2 regions of the Micromonospora sp. WMMA1998 genome follow, and region 1 is predicted to be linked to the other one. Evidence: predicted binding sites of a transcription regulator. Region 1 holds the regulator's gene; the other holds the start of a gene.

Region 1 (6,874 bases):
CGTCCACTCCAGGTTCGCGAAGCGGACCCGCTTCACGCCGTGGTCGTCGGCGTGCGACACCAGCCAGTGCGCGTAGCGCCAGCCGTCGCGGTCGTCGCCGGCCGGCACCGTCAGCCCGGTGAGGTCGGTCCCCGCGGTCAGCCGGGGCAACCCCCAGTCGAGCGTGAGCCCCTCCAGCAGCGCGCTGGCGGCGGCCGGGCCGCGCATGGTGGGCGTCGAACCGACGGTGCAGGCCACCGCGCCGGTCGCCTCACCCAGCAGGGCGCGGGTCAGGACCTGCGACTCGTCCGCCCACTTCTGGTAGGCCTCGGGGTAGGCCGACCGCTGCACCCGCTGGGCGGCCTCGGTGACCCGCATCCGCTCCCAGCCCTTGACCTTCTTCAACGCGGCGTAGAACTTGTTCGCCGCGTAGCGCGGGTCCTGGATCTCCTCCGGCGTGCCCCAACCCTGGCTCGGGCGCTGCTGGAACAGGCCCAGGGAGTCCCGGTCGCCGTGCGCGATGTTGCGCAGGTGCGACTCCTGGTAGGCGGTGGCCAGCGCCACCACCACCGCCCGCTCGGGCATCCGGCGCTGCGCGCCGATGGCCGCGATGGTGGCCGCGTTCGCCATCTGGTCGGCGCCGAGCACCACCTCGCCGTCGGCCCGCACCGTGCAGGTCCGGCTGGCCACCGGCAGACGCAGGTGGTGACCGAACTGCTTGGTGACGAACCAGATCGCGAGCAGGGCCAGCACACACACCGCCACACCAGATGCCACGATCGCCGCTCGCGTCCGCACCCGCACCCCCTGTCCCGACAGTCCGACCAGCGTACGTCGGCCACCTCACATCCCGGCTCGGCCGACCGGCTGTCTCACCCCGGCGTCACCGGGTCGCCACGTACCGCGTCGGGCCCCGCCGGTGAGCCGGGCCCCCGCCCGTCAGTCTCCGGCCGGCACCCACGACGCGGGGCGCTTCTCCCGGAACGCCAGGACCCCCTCGCGCCCCTCGTCGGAGAGGAAGTACCCGGTGGAGAGCGCCGCCAACTCGGCGATCTCGGCCCGCAGATCGGTGGCGGCCGGGCGGCGCAGCAGCTCCTTCGCCCCGGCCAGGGCACGAGGCGCCCCCCTGACCAGCGAGGCACAGTACCGCTCCACGGCGGCGTCCAGCCCGTCCGCCGGCACCGCGGCGGTGACCAGGCCGACCTCGGCGGCCCGCCGGCCGTCGAAGGTGTCCCCGGTCAGGTACAACTCGGCCGCGGCCCGGGGGCTCAGCCGGGGCAGCACGGTCGCCGAGATCACCGCCGGGATCACCCCGATCCGCACCTCGGTGAACGCGAACGTCGCCTCCTGCGCGCAGACCGCCAGGTCGGCGGCCGCGATCAGGCCCAGCCCGCCGGCCCGGGCCGGCCCGGCGACCCTGGCCAGCACCGGCTTCGGGCACTCCCGCACGGCGACCAGCACGTCGCCGAGCATCCCGGCGGGCACGGTCCCGCTCGCGTACGCGGCGGCGGTCTCCTTCAGGTCGGCGCCGGAGCAGAAGACCGGACCGGTGTGGTCCAGCACGATCGCCCGGACCGTGTCGTCGGCGACCGCGGCGGCCAGCCCGGCCAGCAGCTCGGTCATCAGCGCCGTGGAGAGCGCGTTGCGGTTGTGCGGGCTGTCCAGGGTGAGGGTGGTCACCCCACGGGCCGTGGCGACCCGCACGAGAGCGTCCGGAGAGGTCATGCCGGGCACACTAGTGGCCATGCCCGGCGTCCTTCCAGAAGGCGAACCCGTCCCGCGCGACGGCTCGCTGCCCGCCACCGCCACTCGCGCCGTCGGCGCGCGCGGCTTCGGCGTGTACGTGCACGTCCCGTTCTGCGCCAGCCGGTGCGGCTACTGCGACTTCAACACGTACACCGCGTCGGAGCTGGGCGGCGGGGCGAGCCGGGAGACGTACGCCGACAGCGTGCTGGCCGAGCTGGCGCTCGCCGCCCGGGTGCTCGGCGACACGCCGCCGCCGCGGGTCGACACCGTCTTCGTCGGCGGCGGCACGCCCACCCTGCTGCCCGCCGACGACCTGGCCCGGATCCTCGACGGCATCGACCGCACCTGGGGGCTGGCCGCCGACGCCGAGGTGACCACCGAGGCCAACCCCGAGTCGGTCACTCCGGAGTCGCTCACGACGCTGCGGGCCGCCGGTTACACCCGCATCTCGCTGGGCATGCAGTCCGCCGCGCCGGGGGTGCTGGCGGTGCTCGACCGCCGGCACAGCGCCGGCCGGGCCACCGCCGCCGCCCGGGAGGCGCGCGACGCCGGATTCGACCACGTCAACCTGGACCTGATCTACGGCACGCCGGGGGAGACGGCCGAGGACTTCGCCGCCTCGCTGGCGCAGGTGGTCGAGGCGGGGGTGGACCACGTCAGCGCGTACGCCCTGATCGTGGAGGACGGCACCCGGCTGGCCGCGCGGATGCGCCGGGGCGAGCTGCCGTACCCCTCCGACGACGTGGCGGCGGACCGCTACCTGGCCGCGGAGGAGGCGCTCGGCGCGGCCGGCTTCTCCTGGTACGAGGTGTCCAACTGGGCCCGCTCGGCGGCGGCGGCGTGCCGGCACAACCTGCTCTACTGGACCGGCGCCGACTGGTGGGGCCTCGGCCCGGGGGCGCACAGCCACGTCGGCGGGGTGCGCTGGTGGAACGTCAAGCACCCGAGCGCGTACGCGGCGCGGCTGGCCGAGGGCGCGTCACCGGCGCTGGCCCGGGAACGGCTGACGTCCGACGAGCAGCACATGGAGGACGTGATGCTGCGGGTGCGGCTCGCCTCCGGGCTGCCGCTGGACGTGCTCGACGAGGCCGGCCGGGCCGGCGCCGAACAGGCCCGGGACGCGGGGCTGCTGGACGCCGGGGCGTACGCGCGGGGCCTGGCGGTGCTGACCCTGCGCGGCCGGCTGCTGGCCGACGCGGTGGTCCGCGACCTGCTGCCCTGACCGGCGCCGGCCGGCCCCGTCACCCGGGACCGGCCGGAGCGGGTCACTTGATCAGGCTGGCCGACATCGGGTAGCGGTAGAGCTGGCCCTCGTTGGCCTTCACCCCGGCCAGGATGCCGAAGACGATGCCGACGATCATGGCGCCGAAGCCGATCACCAGGCCGATCAGGATGCAGGTCAGGATCCAGCCGATCAGCGCGATGACCGACCAGATGAGCTGGAAGTTGAGCGCGGCGATCGCGTGCGCCCGGACGGTGGGGGACTGGTTGCCCCGGGCCAGCAGCGCCACCAGCGGCGCGATCCAGCCCAGCACGCCGCCACCGATCAGCATCCCGGCGGCGCCGCCGAAGTGCGCGACCAGGGCCCAGGTCTTGTCGTCGTTGTTGGCGTAGCCGGCCGGTGGGCCGTACCCGCCGCCACCGGGGTAGCCGGCGCCGTAGCCCGGCGTGCCGCCGCCCGGCGGGGGATAGCCGTCCGGCGGGGGATAGCCACCCGGCGGCGGGTAGCCGCCGCCCGACGGGGGTTGGCCGCCCGGGGGCGGATAGTCACCGGGCGGGGGATAGCCGCCCGCCGCCGGTGCCCCGGACAGTGGTGCGGTGGGCGGCTCACCGGCGGGCGAGGAGCCGTAGGGCGCGGTCGGGTCGGGCTGGGGGCCGGGGTCCCCCGCTCCGGGAGGGCGAGGAGGTTCAGTCATGCACGTCACGGTAGGTCCCGCCGGCAAGTGGCACCAGGGCTGTTCGGCCCCGGCGCGCCGACGGAGCGTGGTGGGGCGCACCGGAGGTCCGTCGCTGATCATCGCGTCGGCGGGGGTGCCGACGTAGACTGGCACTCGCTACAGTCGAGTGCCAGCCGCGTCAGGAGGTGGGGGACATGGGTCTCGACGACCGCAAGCTCGCCGTGCTGCGCGCGATCGTCGAGGACTACGTCGCCACGCAGGAGCCGGTGGGCAGCAAGGCCCTGGTCGAGCGGCACCAGCTCGGCGTCTCGCCGGCGACCGTGCGCAACGACATGGCGGTGCTGGAGGAGGAGGGCTACATCCGGCAGCCGCACACCAGCGCCGGCCGGGTGCCCACCGACCGTGGCTACCGTCTCTTCGTCGACCGGCTGTCCCGGGTCAAGCCGCTCAGCCCGGCCGAGCGCCGGGCGATCGAGCGCTTCCTGGTCGGCGCCGTCGACCTCGACGACGTGGTGCACCGCACGGTCCGGCTGCTCGCGCAGCTGACCCGGCAGGTCGCCGTGGTGCAGTACCCGAGCCTGGCCCGCTCCAAGGTGCGCCACCTGGAGCTGGTGCCGATCTCCACCACCCGGCTGATGGTCGTCATGATCGCCGACACCGGGCGGGTCGAGCAGCGGTTGGTCGAGCTGCCCGCCCCGGTGCCCGCCGACGACGTCACCGCCTTGCGCCGGCTGGTCAACGAGAAGCTGGTCGGCTGCCAACTGGCCGAGACGCCGCCGCTGGTGCAGGCGCTGGTCGAGGAGTCCGCGCCCCAGCTGCGCCCGGCCATGACCACGCTCTCCACCGTGCTGCTGGAGACGCTCGTGGAACGGCACGAGGAGCGCATCGCGCTGGCCGGCACGGCCAACCTCACCCGGGGTGGCCTGCTCGACTTCCAGGGCTCGCTGCGCCCCATCCTGGAGGCGCTCGAGGAGGAGGTCGTGCTGCTCAAGCTGATCGGCGAGACGGAGCCGAGCACCACCCGGGTGCTCATCGGCGACGAGAACGAGATCGACAACCTGCGGGCCGCCTCGGTGGTCAGCACCGGCTACGGCCCGGGTGCCACGATCGTGGGTGGGCTCGGCGTGCTCGGGCCGACCCGGATGGACTACCCCGGCACCATCGCCACGGTGAGGGCCGTGGCACGCTACGTGGGCGAACTGCTGGCCCAGAACTGACCAGTCAGGGCCGACGGCCGGCCTCGGCCGACGACCGGCGTGACGCGAGACGAACATGAGGACACCGAACGCAGTGGCCAGGGACTACTACGGCATTCTCGGCGTGAGCCGGGACGCCTCCGACGACGAGATCAAGCGCGCCTACCGCAAGCTGGCGCGGCAGTACCACCCGGACGTGAATCCGGACCCGGAGGCACAGGAGAAGTTCAAGGACATCAACGCCGCGTACGAGGTCCTCTCGGACGACCGGAAACGGCAGATCGTCGACCTGGGTGGCGACCCGCTCGCCCCGGGCGGCGGGGGCGCCGGCGGTCCGGGTGGTCCCGGTGGCGCCGGCCCGTTCGTCGGCTTCCAGGACATCATGGACGCGTTCTTCGGCGGCGCGGCGGGCGGCAGCCGGGGTCCCCGGCCGCGCACCCGTCCGGGCGCGGACGCGATCCTGCGGCTGGAGCTCGACCTCAACGAGACCGCGTTCGGCGTCGAGGCGCCGATCACCGTCGACACCGCCGTGCTCTGCACCACCTGCTCGGGCGCCGGCACCGCCGCCGGCACCCACCTGGCCACCTGCGAGGCGTGCGGCGGTCGGGGCGAGGTCCAGTCGGTGCAGCGCACGTTCCTCGGCCAGGTGGTCTCCGCCCGGCCGTGCACCGTCTGCCAGGGCTACGGCACCACGATCCCGCACCCCTGCCCGACCTGCGCCGGCGACGGCCGGGTTCGCACCCGCCGCTCGCTGACCGTCAAGATCCCGGCCGGCGTCGAGGACGGCATGCGGATCCGCCTGGCCCAGCAGGGCGAGGTCGGTCCGGGCGGCGGCACCGCCGGCGACCTCTACGTCGAGATCCACGAGCGGCCGCACGACGTCTACTCCCGCAAGGGCGACGACCTGCACTGCCGGGTCACCGTGCCGATGACCGCCGCCGCGCTCGGCACCCGGTTGACCATCAAGACGCTCGACAGCGAGGAGACCGTCGACGTCAAGGCGGGCACCCAGCCCGGCAGCACCCTGCGCCTGCGCGCCCGGGGCGTGCCGCACCTGCGCGGCACCGGTCGTGGCGACCTCTACGTCCACCTGGACGTGCGGACCCCGACCAAGCTCGACGCCGACCAGGAGCGGATGCTGCGCGACTTCGCCAAGACCCGGGGCGAGGAGGTCGCCGAGCTGACCAAGCAGGGCGGCTTCTTCTCCCGGATGCGCGACGCCTTCAACGGGCACGCCTGAGGTGTCCGCCCCGCTGTTCCTGGTCGAGGCGCTGCCCACCGGTGACACGCTGACGCTGGACGGCCCGGAGGGGCACCACGCGGCCACCGTGCAACGGCTGCGCGTCGGCGAGGAACTGCTGCTCGCCGACGGCCGGGGCGGCACCGCCGCCGCGGTGGTCACCGCCGTCGGTCGGGGCACGCTCGACCTGCGGGTCACCACCCGGGGGTACGCGGACGCGTGCGTCCCCCGGCTGGTCGTGGTGCAGGGCATCGCCAAGGGCGACCGGGGCGAGCTGGCCGTGCAGGCGATGACCGAGGTGGGCGTGGACGAGATCGTGCCGTGGGCGGCGTCCCGCTCGGTGGTCCAGTGGCGCGGCGACCGGGGCGTACGGGCCCGGGAGAAGTGGGCGGCCACCGCCCGCGAGGCCGCCAAGCAGGCCCGTCGACCGTGGCTGCCGGTGGTGGCGGGATCACCTGACGAGTCCACCGGCACGGTCACCCGACGGATCGCCGGCGCGGCGGCCGCCTTCGTGCTGCACGAGGAGGCCGAGGAGCGGCTGACCACCGCCGAGCTGCCGTCGACCGGCGAGATCGTGCTGGTGGTCGGCCCCGAGGGCGGCATCGCCGAGGCCGAGTTGACCGCGTTCACCGACGCCGGCGCCCACCCCGTCCGCCTGGGCCCCTCGGTGCTCCGCACCTCCACGGCCGGCGTGGCCGCCCTCTCCGTCCTCTCCACCCGCCTCTCCCGCTGGTAACCCCCACCCCACCCCACCCCGCCGATCTTGCGGTTCGTGCCCCGGCAAAGGCGGCGAAACGCCCAGGACGAGGGCCGCA
Region 2 (6,874 bases), 620 kb from region 1:
GGACCAGCCACGCGGCACCCAGTACGCGTCGAAGTCGGCGAAACTGGTCAGCTCCAGCTCGGTGACCCACTTGCACGCCGAGACGTACCCGTAGAGGCCGGGCACCACCATCCGCACCGGGAAGCCGTGCTGGACCGGCAGCGGCTCGCCGTTCATCCCCACCGCCAACAGCGCGTCCCGCCCGTCGCGCAGCACCGAGGTGGGGGTGCCGCAGGTCCAGCCGTCCACCGCGCGCCCGACCACCTGGTCCGCGCCCTCCTCCGGGTCGGCCTCGTCGAGCAGCTCCTTGATGGGTACGCCGAGCCAGCGGGCGTTGCCGATCAGGTCACCGCCGACCTCGTTGGAGACGCAGGCCAGGGTCACGTGCCGCTCGACCATCGGGCGGGCGAGCAGGTCGTCGAAGCTCAGCTCGATCGGGTTGCGGACCCGGCCGTGGATGCGCAGCCGCCAGGTCACCGGGTCCACCTGCGGCACCACCAGCGCGGTGTCGATCCGGTAGAACTCGCGGTTCGGCGTGACGTAGGGGGCGAGCCGGGGCAGCGACAGGTCCGCGCCGGCCGGTACCGGCGGCGCGGGCGTCGCCGGCGCGGGCAGCGTCACCGCCTCCCGGGCCGCCGAGACGCCACGCCGGCCGGCCAGCCAGTGCCCGCCGAGCCCGGCCACCGCCGCCGCCCCGGTCAGCAGGCCGACGCCCCGCAGGAACCGGCGTCGCGACTCCGGAACGTCGTACCGGGCCGGCTCCCAGCCGCCCGGGGTCTCCTCCTCGCGCGCGAACGCGGCAGCCGCCGGGGGTGGCGGGGGTGGCGGGGACGTGGAAGGGGGCGTCCCGGCCGGCTCGCGGTCGGCCAGGTCGGCCCCGGTGCGGTCCGCCCGCTCGGGACGCGCCCGGTCGGCCCCGGCGCGGTCCGGGCTCAGCGGGCCGGCGACGAACGCCCAGAGCGTCAGCCCGCCGAGGCCGGCGCCGACCAGGGACGGCAGCGCGTCGAACGCGTCCGCGCCGGGTCGGGTCAGTGCGGCGGCGACGCCGAGCGCGGCGAACGCGGCGATGCCGGCCAGGCCGACCGCCAGTCGCCGGGCCGCCGCCAGGCCGAGCAGCGCCGCGAAGCCGGCCAGCAGCAGCGCCGTCCCGACCAGCAGGGCGATCTTGTCGTACGTGCCGAAGACGGCGATGGCGAACTGCTTGAGCGGCTCGGGCACCAGGTCGACGACGACACCGCCGACGGCGATCAGCGGGGCGGACCGGGGGCCGGTCAGGACGGCCACCGGCTCGGCGGTGCCGAGCGCCACCGCGGCGGCGACGACACCGGCCAGCGCCGCGTGGCGGCGGGAGATCATGTGCACGCCGTCCAGTCTGGTCGACCGGGCGGCCCGGCTGCCAATCTCGTCAGCGTTCCGTAAGCACGTCAGGGCACACCGCCGGCTCGGCGGTGTGCCCTGACGTCGGGCCGTGCTCCTCGGGTCAGAAGCCCGGGCCGTGCTGGTGGCCGTGGCCGTGCGAGTGGCCGTGCCCACCGGCGGCGGCCGGCTCCGGCTCGGCCGGCTTCTCCACGACCAGGCTCTCGGTGGTGAGCAGCAGGCCGGCGATCGACGCGGCGTTGGAGACCGCGTTGCGGGTCACCTTCACCGGGTCGAGGATGCCGGACTTGGCCAGGTCGACGTACTCGCCGGTGGCGGCGTCGAGGCCGGTGCCCCACTCCTGGGCGACCACCTTCTGCACCACCACGTAGCCGTCGTGACCGGCGTTCTGCGCGATCCAGCGCAGCGGCTCGACCAGCGCCTTGCGCACGATCGAGACGCCGACCTTCTCCTCGCCGGTGAAGCCCAGGTCGTCGTCGAGCACCGGCAGGATCTGGGCCAGCGCGGCGCCGCCGCCCGGGACCGTACCCTCCTCGACCGCGGCCTTGGTCGCGGCGATGGCGTCCTCGATGCGGTGCTTGCGCTCCTTCATCTCGACCTCGGTGGCCGCGCCGACCTTGATCACCGCGATGCCGCCGGAGAGCTTCGCCAGCCGCTCGGCCAGCTTCTCCCGGTCCCACTCGGAGTCCGAGGCCTCGATCTCCTTGCGGATCTGGGCGACCCGGTCGGCGACCTCGGAGGACTGCCCGCCACCGTCGACGACGGTGGTGTTCTCCTTGTCGACCACGACGCGACGGGCGGTGCCGAGCACCTCCAGGCCGACCTGGTCGAGCTTGTAGCCCAGCTCCGGGGCGACCAGCTCGGCGCCGGTCAGGATGGCCATGTCCTGGAGCATCGCCTTGCGGCGGTCGCCGAAGCCGGGGGCCTTGACCGCGCAGACCTTGATGGTCTTGCGGATGGCGTTGACCACCAGCGTGGACAGGGCCTGGCCCTCGACGTCCTCGGCGACGATGAGCAGCGGCTTGTTGTTCTGGAGGACCTTCTCCAGCAGCGGCAGCAGCTCCTCGATGGCCGAGATCTTCTGCGTGGTGATCAGGATGTACGGGTCCTCCAGGACCGACTCCTGCCCCTCCACGTCGGTGACGAAGTTCGGCGAGATGAAACCCTTGTCGAACTGGAGACCCTCGGTCACTTCCAGCTCGGTGGTGAGCGCCGAGCCCTCCTCGACGGTGATGACACCGTCGCGGCCGACCCGCTCCATCGCCTCGGCGATCAGCTCACCGATGGTGGCGTCCTGCGCGGAGACGGTCGCGACGTGCGCGATCGACTCCTTGCTGGCGACCTCGACGGCCCTGCCGAGCAGCGCCTCGGAGACCTTGGCGGCCGCCGCGTCGATGCCCCGCTTCAGGCCGGTCGGGTTGGTGCCGGCGGCCACGTTGCGCAGGCCCTCGCGGACCATGGCCTGGGCCAGCACGGTGGCGGTGGTGGTCCCGTCGCCGGCGACGTCGTTGGTCTTGGTCGCCACCTCCTTGACCAGCTGCGCGCCGAGGTTCTCGTACGGGTTGGTGAGCTCGATCTCCTTGGCGATGGTCACGCCGTCGTTGGTGATCGTGGGCGCACCGAACTTCTTGTCCAGGACGACGTTGCGACCGCGCGGGCCGAGGGTGACCTTGACCGCGTCCGCGAGTGCGTTGACACCGTGCTCGAGCAGGTGCCGGGCGTCGTCCGAGAAGCTGAGGATCTTCGCCATCAGTATCCCTTCGAAGCGACGTTGCCCCGGCCCGGCGAGCCGGACCGGGGCAACGACACTGATCGGTTGCTTACTTCTCGATGACCGCGAGGACGTCGCGGGCGGAGAGCACCAGGTACTCCTCGCCGGCGTACTTGACCTCGGTGCCGCCGTACTTCGAGTAGAGGACGGTGTCGCCGACCTTCACGTCGACCGGCACGCGGTTGCCCTTGTCGTCGATCCGGCCCGGGCCGACAGCGAGGACGGTGCCCTCCTGCGGCTTCTCCTTGGCGGTGTCGGGGATCACGATGCCCGAGGCGGTGGTGGTCTCGGCCTCGTTCGCCTGGACCACGATGCGGTCCTCGAGCGGCTTGATCGCAACCTTGGTCGCGGTAGTCACGGGCATACCCTCCCGGGTACTTGGTGTCGTTACCGGCCGGCATGCCGACCAGCGTCAATCTGCCACATGCCACCGGGCGGGGCCGTCGTCGCGGGTGCCGGTCCGCCTGGCGCTCAACTCCCGGGCACGGGGCCCGGGCGTTGGCACCCTCAGGGTGAGAGTGCTAATCGCAGGTTATTCCTCGGCTAGCACTCCGTCAAGGAGAGTGCCAGCGCGTCGCCCGCCGTGTCGGCCGCGAGGCGGGTCGGGAGAATGAGCGGGTGGACCTCGACCAGCTCGCCGTGCTGCGTACCCCCGAGGGGTCGGCCGCGCTCGCCGCGGCGGCGCGGGTGGCCGGCGGCGACCCGCTGGCGGCGGCCGCCGCGCTGCGCTCGGCCGGGATACCCGGCGGGCTCGCGGCGGCGGCCCTGACCCAGGCGGAGCTGCGCCGCCGGGCCGCCGGCAAGTTCGGCGCGGTGGCGGCCGGGCTGTTCCTCACCCGGCCGGGACTGGAGCAGGCCACCCGCCGGGCGGTCGCCGACCGGCGGGCCGCGCGGCTGCGCGCCGCCGGCGTGACCACACTCGCCGACCTGGGTTGCGGGCTGGGCGCCGACGCGCTCGCCGCGGCCCGCGCCGGCATCCGGGTGCACGCGGTGGAGGCCGACCCGGTCACCGCGGCGATGGCCGCCGCGAACGCCGAGGCGGCCGGGCTGGCCGACCTGGTCACGGTGGAGTGCGGCGACGCCACCGCGTTCGACGTGAGCCGGGTCGACGGGGCCTTCTGCGACCCGGCGCGACGGCGGGCCGGCACCGGTCGGCGCATCTTCGACCCGAACGCCTACTCGCCGCCGTGGGACTTCGTCGTCGGGCTGGCCGAGCGGGTGCCGCGCACCGTGGTCAAGGTGGCGCCCGGGCTGGACCACGCGTTGATCCCGGCCGGCGCCGAGGCGGAGTGGGTGAGCGTCGACGGGGACCTGGTGGAGGCCGCGCTCTGGTGCGGCGAGCTGGCCGACGTCCCCCGCCGCGCCACACTGCTGCGGGAGAAGGAAGGGCCCCCTTTTAACGCCTCCGGTAGTGGAGGGGCCCCCTCTTATCAGCTGACCGGCAGCGGCGCTGTCGACGCGGCGGTGGGCCCGGTCCGGCGGTTCCTGTACGACCCGGACCCGGCCGTGGTGCGCGCACACCTGGTCGCCGAGCTGGCCGCCGACCTCGACGCCACCCTCGCGGACCCGTCGATCGCCTACCTCTACGCGGACGCGGCCCGGCCCACCCCGTACGCGCGCTGCCTGGAGGTCACCGACGTGCTGCCGTTCTCGCTCAAGCGCCTGCGCGCGCTGCTGCGGGAGCGCCGGGTCGGCCGGGTGGAGATCCGCAAGCGCGGTTCGGCGCTGGAGCCGGAGAAACTGCGCCGCGACCTGCGCCTGACCGGCGACGCGGCGGCCAGCCTGGTGCTGACCCGGGTGGCCGGCGCGCCCACCGTGCTGATCTGCCGCCCGGTGCCGGCCGCCGCCTGACCGCCGTCCCCGACCGGCGCCCGTTCCGGCTCGCCGGGAAGCCGCGGCCGGGTTAGCTTGACGGTCATGGCGGGACAGGGCACTCCGGCGACCGCGCTGCTGGCCAAGCGGAAGATCGCGCACAGCACGCACCCGTACGACGTCTCGCCGGACGCGCCGAACTACGGCGCGCTGGTCGCCGCCGCGCTCGGGGTGCCGCCGGAGCGGGTGTTCAAGTCGCTGGTCACCGAGGTGGACGGCGAGCTGACCGTGGCCGTGGTGCCGGTGACCGGCGAGCTGGACCTGAAGGCGCTCGCCGCGGCGGTGGGCGGCAAGCGCGCCGCGCTGGCCGACCGGGCGGTGGCCGAGCGGGCGAGCGGCTACCTCCGGGGCGGGATCAGCCCGCTCGGGCAGCGCCGGCGGCTGCCGACCGTGGTCGACGCCTCCGCGTCGACCCACCCGACGGTGTACGTCTCGGCCGGCCGCCGGGGCCTGCAGGTGCAGCTCGCGCCCGGTGACCTGGTGGCGCTCACCGGGGCGCGGACCGCCCCGATCGCCGCCGGTTGAACCACCCGCAGCGGGACGGTGGGAGCGTTTCCGCCGCGGGTGTCGGCCGGGTGACAACCGCGTTGCTGAATTGTTACCGCCGCCAACAAACTTCTGACCTCGGCACTCTTGCGGAGCGCCGGAAGCGCGGAATACGTTGCCGGACACAACAAAACATCGACCTCTACTCCCCCACCCCCCGAAAGGACCCGTGCACATGCGCAAGGGACTCCTCACCTTCGCGGCCGTCGGTCTCCTCGCGACCGGCAGCATGGCCGCCTGTGGTGACAACGGCGGTTCTTCCGACCAGGCCGGCGGCTCCAGCGACAAGAAGCCGAAGATCGGCGTGATCCTGCCGGACAGCAAGTCCTCCGCCCGTTGGGAGGGCGCGGACCGCAAGTTCCTCAAGGAGGCGTTCGACGCCGCCGGCGTGGAGTCGGACATCCAGAACGCGCAGAACGACAAGACCGCGTTCCAGACCATCGCCGACCAGATGATCACCAACGGCGTGAACGTGCTGATGATCGTCAACCTGGACTCCGGTACCGGCAAGGCCGTGCTCGACAAGGCCAAGTCGCAGGGCGTCGCCACCATCGACTACGACCGGCTGACCCTGGGCGGCTCCGCCCAGTACTACGTCAGCTTCGACAACGAGGCCGTCGGCAAGCTCCAGGGCGAGGGCCTGAGCAAGTGCCTGACCGACAAGGGCGTCAAGAACCCGTCGATCGCCTACCTCAACGGCTCGCCGACCGACAACAACGCCACCCTGTTCAAGAACGGGTACGACTCGGTCCTCAAGCCGAAGTTCGACTCGAAGGAGTACACCAAGGTCGCCGACGACCCGGTGCCGGCCTGGGACAACGCGCAGGCCGCCACCATCTTCGAGCAGCAGCTGACCAAGGCCGGCGGCAAGATCGACGGTGTGCTCGCCGCCAACGACGGCCTCGGCAACGCGGCCATCTCGGTGCTGAAGAAGAACAAGCTCAACGGCAAGGTCCCGGTGACCGGTCAGGACGCCACCAAGGAGGGCCTGCAGAACATCCTCGCCGGTGACCAGTGCATGACCGTCTACAAGGCGGTCAAGAAGGAGGCGGACGCCGCCGCCGAGCTGGCCATCGCGCTCGCCAAGGGCGAGAAGAAGGAGACCGGCCAGACCGTCAAGGACCCGGAGGGCAACCGGGACGTGCCGGCCGTGCTGCTGGAGCCGAAGGCCATCTACAAGGACAACGTCAAGGACGTGGTGGCCGACAACTACGTCACCAAGGAAGAGCTCTGCACCGGTGCGTTCGCCAAGCTCTGCACCGACGCCGGCGTGAGCTGACCCAACCCGCTTCAGGCGGCGCCGCCCGGCACGGGGAAACCCGCGTCGGG

Evidence for each region. The regulator HrcA, encoded in region 1, represses chaperone genes, less so after heat shock. The targets are predictions, from matches to a motif close to GGTTNGCACNCTCNNNNNGAGNGTGCNAACC.
Region 2: a site for HrcA is predicted at 3,624-3,654, ahead of groES (co-chaperone GroES). Genes of this name have one in related genera too.

What each region holds. Positions count from the first base shown of each region.
Region 1 is NZ_CP114911.1:2,654,653-2,661,526, reverse strand. Features, by position in the region: gene O7600_RS11705 (hypothetical protein) at 1-783, opposite strand, end outside; gene O7600_RS11700 (enoyl-CoA hydratase-related protein) at 919-1,704, opposite strand; gene hemW (radical SAM family heme chaperone HemW) at 1,724-2,947, shown strand; gene O7600_RS11690 (DUF4870 domain-containing protein) at 2,991-3,641, opposite strand; gene hrcA (heat-inducible transcriptional repressor HrcA) at 3,818-4,840, shown strand; gene dnaJ (molecular chaperone DnaJ) at 4,914-6,059, shown strand; gene O7600_RS11675 (16S rRNA (uracil(1498)-N(3))-methyltransferase) at 6,061-6,795, shown strand.
Region 2 is NZ_CP114911.1:3,272,978-3,279,851, forward strand. Features, by position in the region: gene O7600_RS14585 (molybdopterin-dependent oxidoreductase) at 1-1,341, opposite strand, end outside; gene groL (chaperonin GroEL) at 1,460-3,106, opposite strand; gene groES (co-chaperone GroES) at 3,177-3,491, opposite strand; gene O7600_RS14600 (methyltransferase domain-containing protein) at 3,746-4,978, shown strand; gene ybaK (Cys-tRNA(Pro) deacylase) at 5,045-5,524, shown strand; gene O7600_RS14610 (substrate-binding domain-containing protein) at 5,721-6,824, shown strand.